DNA from 3 places in the Salinicoccus sp. RF5 genome. Region 1 is predicted to be linked to each of the others. Evidence: riboswitches for the same ligand, from Rfam matches in the RefSeq annotation. Region 1 holds a riboswitch; each other region holds the start of a gene.
The links. A riboswitch is a leader RNA that binds a small molecule or an ion and turns the genes downstream of it on or off. The one in region 1 is predicted to bind thiamine pyrophosphate.
Positions count from the first base shown of each region.

Region 2: another riboswitch for thiamine pyrophosphate. It lies ahead of thiD (bifunctional hydroxymethylpyrimidine kinase/phosphomethylpyrimidine kinase); the one in region 1 lies ahead of LLU09_RS05190 (ABC transporter substrate-binding protein).
Region 3: another riboswitch for thiamine pyrophosphate. It lies ahead of LLU09_RS04455 (Ykof family thiamine-binding protein); the one in region 1 lies ahead of LLU09_RS05190 (ABC transporter substrate-binding protein).

Region 1 covers NZ_JAJGRC010000001.1:993,854-997,129, forward strand. The annotation lists gene LLU09_RS05175 (LCP family protein) at 1-649, shown strand, start outside; gene LLU09_RS05180 (DUF2538 family protein) at 662-1,126, shown strand; gene LLU09_RS05185 (GNAT family N-acetyltransferase) at 1,137-1,559, shown strand; TPP riboswitch at 1,662-1,760, shown strand; gene LLU09_RS05190 (ABC transporter substrate-binding protein) at 1,869-2,861, shown strand; gene LLU09_RS05195 (ABC transporter permease) at 2,878-3,276, shown strand, end outside.
Region 2 covers NZ_JAJGRC010000001.1:453,687-456,962, forward strand. The annotation lists gene thiE (thiamine phosphate synthase) at 1-375, opposite strand, end outside; gene thiM (hydroxyethylthiazole kinase) at 375-1,160, opposite strand; gene thiD (bifunctional hydroxymethylpyrimidine kinase/phosphomethylpyrimidine kinase) at 1,153-1,959, opposite strand; TPP riboswitch at 2,140-2,239, opposite strand; gene LLU09_RS02550 (chromate transporter) at 2,424-3,276, shown strand, end outside.
Region 3 covers NZ_JAJGRC010000001.1:843,024-846,299, reverse strand. The annotation lists gene LLU09_RS04465 (DMT family transporter) at 1-426, opposite strand, end outside; gene LLU09_RS04460 (VOC family protein) at 573-998, shown strand; gene LLU09_RS04455 (Ykof family thiamine-binding protein) at 1,044-1,628, opposite strand; TPP riboswitch at 1,709-1,805, opposite strand; gene LLU09_RS04450 (AEC family transporter) at 1,997-2,920, shown strand; gene LLU09_RS04445 (SDR family NAD(P)-dependent oxidoreductase) at 3,081-3,276, shown strand, end outside.

The DNA of each region.
Region 1 (3,276 bases):
GGAATCGAAGACGATACGCAGCCTTGCGGCCTACTACTCCTTCAACGACATCGATTTCAACACGACGCAGGTGCGCGGGGATGACTTCTGGAACCCAGGCAACGGTGCCTACTTCTACTGGGCGAACGAAGAGCATCTGTACGTGCTGTCGAAGACATTGCGCGATGTACTGAAGCTCGATGAACCGGATCCGTATGACCTCATCAATATCCGGCTGTCGGACCATATCGTGCCGTACCAGTTCGTGGACGACTACTACCTGAATGAGTTCGAACCTGAGGGAGAACCATACTTCGTGCAGGAGGGCTACGAAAGCCGGTTCGGTAACGGCTTCAACATCCAGGAGGACAACCCTGAGGACAGCATCGAAGGTGAAGAGAACCCTGAGGAGACGACCGGCGAGGAAGTGACAGGAGAACAGCCGATCCAGGAGGAAGCGACGGGCGAAATCCCAGGTGAGCAGACGACCGAAGAGGACAACTACTGGCCGCCGGAAGACGGCAACGGTTCTGACGGCATACAGGAGGAAAGCACAGAGCAGTTCAACTATGAAGAGGACACAGAGGAATACTATGAGGAGAACACCGGTGAATACTACGACAACGGCACTGGCAGCGCGGACTTGGACCGTGCACAAAATGAATACTAGGAGCGGATTGTGATGCGGAAGACGTATGACAAGGAGACGAACATCAACGAGATGTTCGACTTCCTGGAAGATCAGATCAAGCACAGCGGCGAGCCGAAGATCGAAGATACGTATTTCTATCAGAACCATGAGCACAAGGAGATGTACCAGTCGATCCGGGGCTACTTCAGCGAATCGCAGAAGAATCCGGAAGTCGATGCGGCGTGCTACATCATCGCCCTGCCGGACATCTACAAGCGGATCAACATATTCGAGCTCATCTTCCCGATGGATTGGATCAGGGAGGATGGCCGGCTATCCGAACCGTTCAAGCAGCTCAGACCCCATATCCAGTATCTAGCGCTCGCAGCGGCTGAAGCGAGCGGCATCAAGTTCAACACGAAGCCTGCCCTCTCACTCGGCCTCGAGTACTGGAACCTAGAGCAGTTGAAGATGTTCTGGCAGTTCACCGCCATCCGGCGCAAGAATGCAATGTAAGGAGGATTCCATGGAAATCAAAGTGGCTGACAACAACATCATGTACAACCAGTGCCTTGAAATCAGGAAACGCGTCTTCGTCGAGGAGCAGAACGTCCCGATGGACCGCGAAGTCGATGAATATGAAGACGTGGCGACGCACATCCTGCTCATCGATGACGAGCCGATCGGCACGGTCAGATACCGTCCGGCCTCAGAGGATATGATCAAGGTCGAACGCATGGCCGTCCTGCCCGAGGAGCGCGGCAGGAAGCTCGGTTTCAAGCTGATGGATTTCGTTCATGACCATGCCCGGGAGCATTGCTACAACCGCGCCAAGCTCGGGGCGCAGGTGCACGCTATCGAATTCTACAGGAAGCTCGGCTACACCGTCAGTTCCGATGAATTCGAAGATGCTGGCATTCCGCATGTGTATATGGAGAAGGCACTGTAGACAGTGATCGACACCTGGACGGCATCCTGCTGTCCGGGTGTTTTTAAATAACCGTTTGGACATGAAAAGTGTCCATGATATAATGGATGTGCAAAATGAATAGAAACAGCATAGGGGAGCCGTTACGGCTGAGAAGGTGAATACCTGACCCTTGGACCTGATCTGGATAATACCAGCGTAGGGAATGTGCAGATTATACGGCATCCGTATATCCTGCTGCAGCTCTTTGACGCCTCCAGATAAGGAAGGTGTTTTTTTATACCGTTTTTGCGGTATGGAAAGCACCCCATCTTGAGAGGAGATTTTATCATGAAGAAATTATTGTCCATCTTTATACCGGTACTGCTGCTCGCAGCATGCAGCGGCAACGGGGACGGCGGCCAAACAGAGGATGATGGGCTGACGGAAGTCACCTTCGTACTCGACTGGACGCCGAATACGAACCATACGGGCATCTACACAGCACAGGCGGAGGGCTACTACGAGGAAGCGGGACTTGATGTCGAGATCATCCTGCCGGGTGAAGCCGGTGCGGAACAGACCGTTGCGACGGGCAACGGGGACTTCGGCATCAGTGCCCAGGAGAACGTCACACAGGCACGCCTCCAGGACGTATCGATCGTTTCGCTGGCGGCCATCATACAGGATAATACATCCGTCTTGGCTTCACCTGAGGAATACGGACTCGAGACGCCGTCGGACCTCGAAGGGCACACATATGGCGGATACGGTTCACCGATCGAGGAGGAGACCATCGCGTCCATCATGCAGGCGGATGATGCTGACATCGAGAATGTCGACATCATCAACATCGGCGACACGGACTTCTTCACCGCCGTACAGCGCGATGTCGACTTTGCATGGATCTACTACGGCTGGACTGGCGTCGAGGCGGAACTGCGCGACTTCCCGCTCAACACGATCGACTTCACCGAGTATTCCGACGCACTCAACTTCTACACGCCCGTCCTGATCACGAACGAAGAGATGATCGAAAACGATGCCGAAACCGTCGAGGCATTCACAGAAGCGACGGCTGAAGGCTACCAGCTTGCGATGGACGACCCGGAAACGGCGGCACAGCATCTGCTCGATGCAGAACCGGATCTTGACGAAGAGCTCGTCATGGCAAGCCAGGAGTGGCTGACGGACGTCTACCAGGGGGATGCACCCTACTGGGGCCACCAGGAGCGCGACGTCTGGGAGAACTACATGAACTGGATGTATGAAAGCGGCCTGATCGAATCCGAACTCGACGTCGACCAGGCGTTCACGAACGAATACCTGCCCGGCGGAGAGTAAATTGGAGGAATAGCGAATGCGACGAATTTCATCATGGAGCGTGATTCCACCGCTCCTTGCGATACTGGCCATACTGGTGGTCTGGCAGCTGGCCGTCTCGCTCTTTGACATCCGGACCTGGATTCTGCCGAGCCCGTTACAGATCATACAGGAAGGCATGGAGATCTATCCGCGCCTGTTGAGCCATGGTCTCGCCACAATACAGATTGCGCTCGGGGGATTTGCTCTCGGCGTCGGTGTCGGGCTTCTGCTCGCCATACTGCTCCATCTGATGCCGCGGGCCAAGGAGAGCATCTATCCGCTGATGGTCCTCTCCCAGAATGTGCCCATCATCGCCCTGGCGCCGCTGCTCGTGCTGTGGTTCGGCTTCGGCACACTGCCGAAGATACTGATCATCACACTCGTCTGCTTCTTC
Region 2 (3,276 bases), 540 kb from region 1:
GACCTTTTCCAGGTTGCTCACTTCAAGTTCTTTCCGATCCCTTACAGACAGCCCGATGATCTTGTCATCGAAATAGCCAGGAAGGTCCGATACCGCCATGTCATCCTGACCGAGATGGATACCGTCGGCCTCCACCATTTCTGCCAGTTTCCAGTCGTCATTGACGATGAATGGCACATCGTACTCTTTGCACACCCTTTTAATGTCTGAAGCAAAACGGACCAGTGCATCCCCCTCGAGTGGATGCTGCCCCTTCTCCCTGAGCTGGAACATCGTGGCACCGCCTTCCAGCGCTTCACGTACGGTTTGAACCGCATCACCCCCAGCATCTTCGCTGCCGCAGATGAAATAGAGCCTGAGAAGTTCGCGATCCATCATAAACCTCCCACAATGCTGTCTTCAAGCAGAGTATCGTCATTCAGATATAATTCATCGATGAGACCCGCAATGAAGCTTCCCGGTGCCGGTATGGCGCACTTGCCGGCTGCAGCTTCGGCACAAAGATTGTAGTAGCTTACAGCATCCACAACCGCGTTCCTTTCGAAGGTGTCAGAAGTCCCGATGAATGCAGCCGTTATGGCACCGAGCAGACATCCTGATCCTGTAATCTTTCCCTGCAGGCCATGACCGTTCACCATCGTCGTCACACCATGCTCCGTCGCCAGTGCATCCTTCTCTCCAGTGACCAATGCCGGCACGCCATACTTCCGGTAGACAGCTTCGGCTATTTCTGCCGTGTTCGTCTTTTCAACGGAATCCACACCTTTCATGCGGCTTTCCGAACCGGATAGGGCCAGCATCTCACCAGCGTTCCCCTTGATGAGTGCCACTTTATGCCGGGCCAGCAGATCTTCGGTGACATCCACCCTGAAACGCGATGCACCGAAGCCGACCGGATCGAAAACGATGGGCACACCATTGTCATCCGCCGCCTCCATCATCTCATCCATCAGATGGACCTTTGCCCGGTCAGCTGTACCAATGTTGATCAGCAGTGCCGATGCTGCCTTCATCAGGTCCTCCGACTCTGTGATTTCGCCGCTCATGATGGGAGAGGCCCCGATCGCAAGCATCCCATTTGCAGTAAAATTCTTTACCACGTCATTTGTGATGCAGATGACGAGGGGATTCTCTTCTCTCATTCTTTCCAATCTATTCATGCAGTTCTTCCTCCCTGAAACTGAAGTGATTGACCGGCCCATTGCCCTTGCCAATGCCCGGACTGTTTCTGATGGCGGATGTAATATACTTTTTGGCCAGCCGGAAGCTCTCTTCAAGCGTCTTTCCTTTCGCAATTTCTGCCGTCATCACAGCAGAGAATGTACATCCTGTGCCATGGGTGTGCTGCGTTTCTATACGCGGTTCGCTCAAAATGACGGTATCATCCCGGGTGAAGAGATAATCCACTGCATCCCCCTGCAGATGGCCGCCCTTGATCGTCACACTGTGTGCACCGAGTTCCTCAAGGAAGATGCGTCCGACCTTTCTGATATCCACCTCACCCCCGATTTTATGGCCTGTAATCTTTTCGGCCTCATGGATGTTGGGCGTTACGGTCACGGATTTCGGAACCAGCGTGCTCCTCAGGAATTCGATGGTTTCCTCCTCCATCAGCGCATCACCGCTCGTGGCGATCATGACCGGGTCGATGACGAAGGGAATTTTGAAGTCCGCCACCATATTCGCAAGCACGACCATCATATCCACTGTTGCGACCATCCCACTCTTCATCGCGTGGGGCACCTCGTCACTCATTATGCTTTCAAGCTGTTTTTCCAGAAAGTCTGCAGGCACATTGAATACATCCTGTACGCCGGTGGTGTTCTGGGCGGTCAGGGACGTCACCGCCGCCATACCGTATACTCCCCTCGAATGAAAGGTCTTGCTGTCGGCCACCACCCCCGCACCGCCGGTGGAATCGGTTCCCGCGACAGTCAGGGCAATCGGCATTCTAGACATGGACACCCACCTCCATCCAGCGTTCCTTCGTGGCTGCCATGTTGAAATCATCACCATAGATCGCCTCGATGATGGGCTCCGCGTCATTCCTCAATTCTTCAGTCAGCATATAACCTCTCCTTATAGAATATAAAAACCCGTTTCCAGCGCAGGAAACGGGTTCAGTATGTAGACAGTCTATGCCGTACCAACCCACTTCCCTACGCTGGTATTAGCCAGATCAGGTCCAAGGGATCGGCCGAACGGCCGTCTCAGCAAAAAAGCACCCCTAGTGGTGTTTCTATTCAGTTGCCTCCAATGGTAGAGAATACTTTCTAAATTGTCAAATAAATCACCGCCGACTGAATAAGTGTCATTTCTGTAAATGTTATTGAACCCTGGTGTAATCCGTGCTAGTTTATTGATGGCAGCATTGCGCAAAGCAATGCGTTGTTACACCAGAAAACGATCAGGATGGTGCATGGATGAATGAAGATACAGACAGCAGAATAAAAACGCTGATGGAAATATTGATTGTTTCCACAAGACTCGGCCTGACCTCTTTCGGTGGGCCGATTGCGCATTTGGGCTACTTCCATGAAGAATACGTACGGAGGAGGAAATGGATGGATGAGGCGGCCTATGCCGACCTGGTGGCCCTATGCCAGTTCCTCCCTGGGCCTGCAAGCAGTCAGGTCGGCATCGGAATCGGTGTCGTCCGCGGTGGCTTGGTCGGGGGGCTGGTCTCCTTCCTCGGCTTCACCCTCCCCTCTGTAATCGCACTCATACTGTTTGCACTTATGCTCAATACTTATGGCTTCGAAGATGCAGGATGGATCGATGGAATGAAGGTTGTTGCAGTGGTCGTCGTGGCCCATGCGATCATCGGCATGGCACAGAAACTGACGCCTGATCTCGAGCGCAGGACCATCGCCCTGGGTGTGCTCGTCATCACTTTATTATGGCAGACCGCCTTTACGCAGGTAGGCGTCATTCTGCTTGCGGGGATAATCGGATTCATCCTTTACCGCAATCACTCGACAGATGACGGTGATACCGTTCACTTTCCTATTTCAAAGCGTGTGGGGTACGTATGTCTCTCCCTCTTTTTTGCACTGCTCGTTCTGCTTCCGGTCCTTCGTGAAGCGACCTCGAATCAGTGGATGGCAATGCTCGACAGCTTCTATCGTTCAGGTGCGCTCGTTTTCGGAGGCGGCCATGTGGTGCTGCCGCTTCTGGAACGGGAGTTCGTGCCCACAGGCTGGATGACGGCACAGGAATTCCTTGCAGGCTATGGTGCAGCTCAGGCCGTGCCCGGCCCGCTGTTCACCTTCGCCG
Region 3 (3,276 bases), 150 kb from region 1:
GAAGGCGAGGAGTGCACCCAGCCAGAATTTCAATCCTCTGCGTTCCCCGAAGACTGGGATGGTCAGGATGGCTGTCATGATAGGGGCGACCGCGAGTATCAGTGCCGAAGTCACCGGACTTGCGGTTACGAGTCCGAGGAAGAACGTATACTGGTTCACAGCAATGCCAATGATGCCTGAAGATATGATCACCAGCCACACTTTGAGGGGGACCATGGGCATGTGGAAGTGCCGGGAAGCAAACAGCCACAGGAAAAGGTTGATGGCAATGAGGCGGATGACGGTGATGCTGTAGGGGTCGAAGTGGTCGACAAGCACCTTTCCGATGATGAAGTTGCTGCCCCAGATGATCACACAGAGCAGCAGGATGGGGTAGGTCCACCAGGATTTGTTCTTTGAAGGAAATTCATTTACAGGATCTTGCATGCATCTTCACCTCTGTCGAAATATCTGATCATCCATTATAGCAGACAGGCTGCAAAGCGGAGGACACGCCGCGTTTCATTTTATGGTATATTGGAAGTGTAAAAATGCTCCGGACTCACGCATCCTATTCGCAAAGGGGAATTGCCATGGACAGGATCAATCTGATTACACTCGGTGTAAAGGATATGTCAACTGCAGTCGACTTTTACCGCAAGCTTGGATTTGAAGCATCTCTTGTTGGCAGTGAAGAAGCACTGGAAATCGTATTTTTCAGAATGAAGGGTTCGAAGCTCTCACTCTATCCGTTGGAAAAACTGGCGGAGGAGACCGGACAGCCGGTGCCTGATGGCGGATTCAATGGTTTGACGCTCGCCTATAATGCGAAGTCCGAATCGGAAGTGGACCAGGTTCTCAAGACTGCCGGCAGAATCGGAGGGACGGTTGTGAAGGAAGCGGCCCCGACGGACTGGGGCGGCTATAGCGGCTACTTCACCGATCCAGACGGCCACTACTGGGAAGTGGCATATGGCGCGGACTGGGAATTCGACGATAACGACATGCTGATCATCTGATACAGAAAAAGGGGAACCCGGCCGGGTTCCCCTCTTCATATCGTCCTAGCTGTTCGACGGGCTGTTTGCTGAAATCGTGAATGTCATCGTCGTGTGGCTTCCCGCTTCCTGTACTTTTGTAAACGATGACTCCATGGCGCTGAAGATGTCCGGCACCGTCCCGTCGAGCCGCGTGGCGTAATGGGCTGGGCTCACCGTGACGCCGGCTTCCTTCGACAAGTCGATCTGTTCGTAGATTACATCCATGTAGTTGGTCGTATTCATCGGATAGAGGGCGAACTTGCATCCCGCCTTCTGCTGGATGTCTTTTGAAGGTGCATTCAACCGCTCCGGGGATGCCTCCACGTAGGCATCCCCTGAAGAATCACCCGGACAGCCGATGGAGAACGTTCCGCTCATCTCGACATGTTTCCCCGTCTTGGCTGCCTCAAGATAGATTCCCTGGACGACATCGAATACATGCTCGATCCGACCCCGCACACATGTCGAGACGTCATCCGTCTCCTTCCACACTTTCGATGTGTCGACCTGATCCAGTGCACCGAGGATCACTTCCGCGAAATCATCGCTCATCACACTCAAGTTGAACTGGCAGCCTGCAATCCGTTCTGTTCCGCATTCCTGTACCATAATCATGCCTCCAATGACTTTTATTGAAATGAAAAAGCTGCACTCCCGAGGGAATGCAGCGGATGTATGGAGTGGTGCGGACATACAATGCTGCACTTCCCCACGCTGGTGTTATCCAGATCGGGTGGTAAGGGTCCGGTATCTCCGTCTCAGCCTAAGGCGCCCCCAGTGCATCGGTATGCAGTTTTTCATTACAGTTACCATGATAGTGGATTGGGGCCTGGCGTGTAAAGCGGTATGGAGAGCGTCAGAGGAATCAGTCCCGGGATGTATATTCTGAAGTGGAAGCGCTTGAAGAGGCAGTGCTTTGGAGCGGGCCCTGCGCAAAGTGGTAGAATATAGGGGTGAGAGTAGAAAGGAGGGAGGATATGGCATATATCTCCCTTGTATTTCTGGATGTCATACTGCCGATCCTGATTCTGCTCGGCGTCGGTGTCATCCTCCAGAAGAAGTTCGAATTCCGTCTGCGTCCGATCGCGAATCTTGTCACCTACTGTTTCCTGCCGGCCGCGGTATTCCTGAACATATATGAAGCGGACATCGACTTTGAACTGCTGGGACAGCTCGCATTGTATCTGGTACTGTTCATTACTGCAATGATGGTGGTCGGTGAACTGCTGGCCCGGGGGCTCGGCCTTCGCGGAGGGGAGCGGACCGCGCTCAAGAACAGTGTCTCTCTGATGAACTCCGGCAACTACGGGCTGCCCGTCAGCCATCTCGTATTCAGTGCCAACCCGGTGGGTGTATCTGTGCAGATCATCGTACTCGTCGTCCAGAATCTGCTGACGTTCACATATGGCCTGTACAATCTGCGGTCCAATGCGAAATCCGTCGTGGAACTCTTCCGGGAACTGCTCCGGCTGCCGATCATCTATGCACTGGCGGCCGCGTTCATCCTGCAGGCAATTGACGTCGAACTGCCGAGTTTCATCAGCGTGCCTGTCGAGCAGCTCGCCGGCGGGTTCGCCGCCCTCGCGCTGCTCCTGCTCGGGATGCAGCTCGCACAGATTGAGATCCGTTCCTTCCACAAGGTCATCGCCTGGAGTGCACTCGGGCGGCTGGTCATCGGGCCCGCCGTCGCCCTGGCCATCATATTCATGCTCGGCATCGAAGGCGTCATCGCCCAGTCGCTGTTCATTGCGAGCGCGTTCCCGACCTCGAGGAATACTGCGACGCTTGCACTCGAATACGATGTCGAACCGGAACTCCATGCCCAGGTGGTCCTTTATTCCACGGTACTCAGCAGCATCACCGTGACATTCGTCATCTATCTGTCCATGCAGCTGTTCTAGATGGGGGCGGTTGGAGGGTTAACTGTCACTGAGTGTTCGGGTGAATGACAATTGAAAGGTCCAACTGCCTTAATTTAGACACACTTATCGTGTTTCAGTCATCTCTGGCTGAGGTATATGTATAGTGAATCAGATGGAGTCATCGAAAGGGGAAATGATTTTGGAACTTAAGGATAAAGTTGCGATTGTAACAGGTGGCGGATCAGGTATTGGTTTAGCTACAGCGAAGGCGTTCCTGGATAAAGGCGCGAAAGTCATTGTGGCTGATTACAATGAAGAGTCTGGTAAGAAAGCAGAAGAGAGCCTCAAACAATATGGGGATATCCTGTTTGAGAAAGTGGATGTCTCCGTTGAAG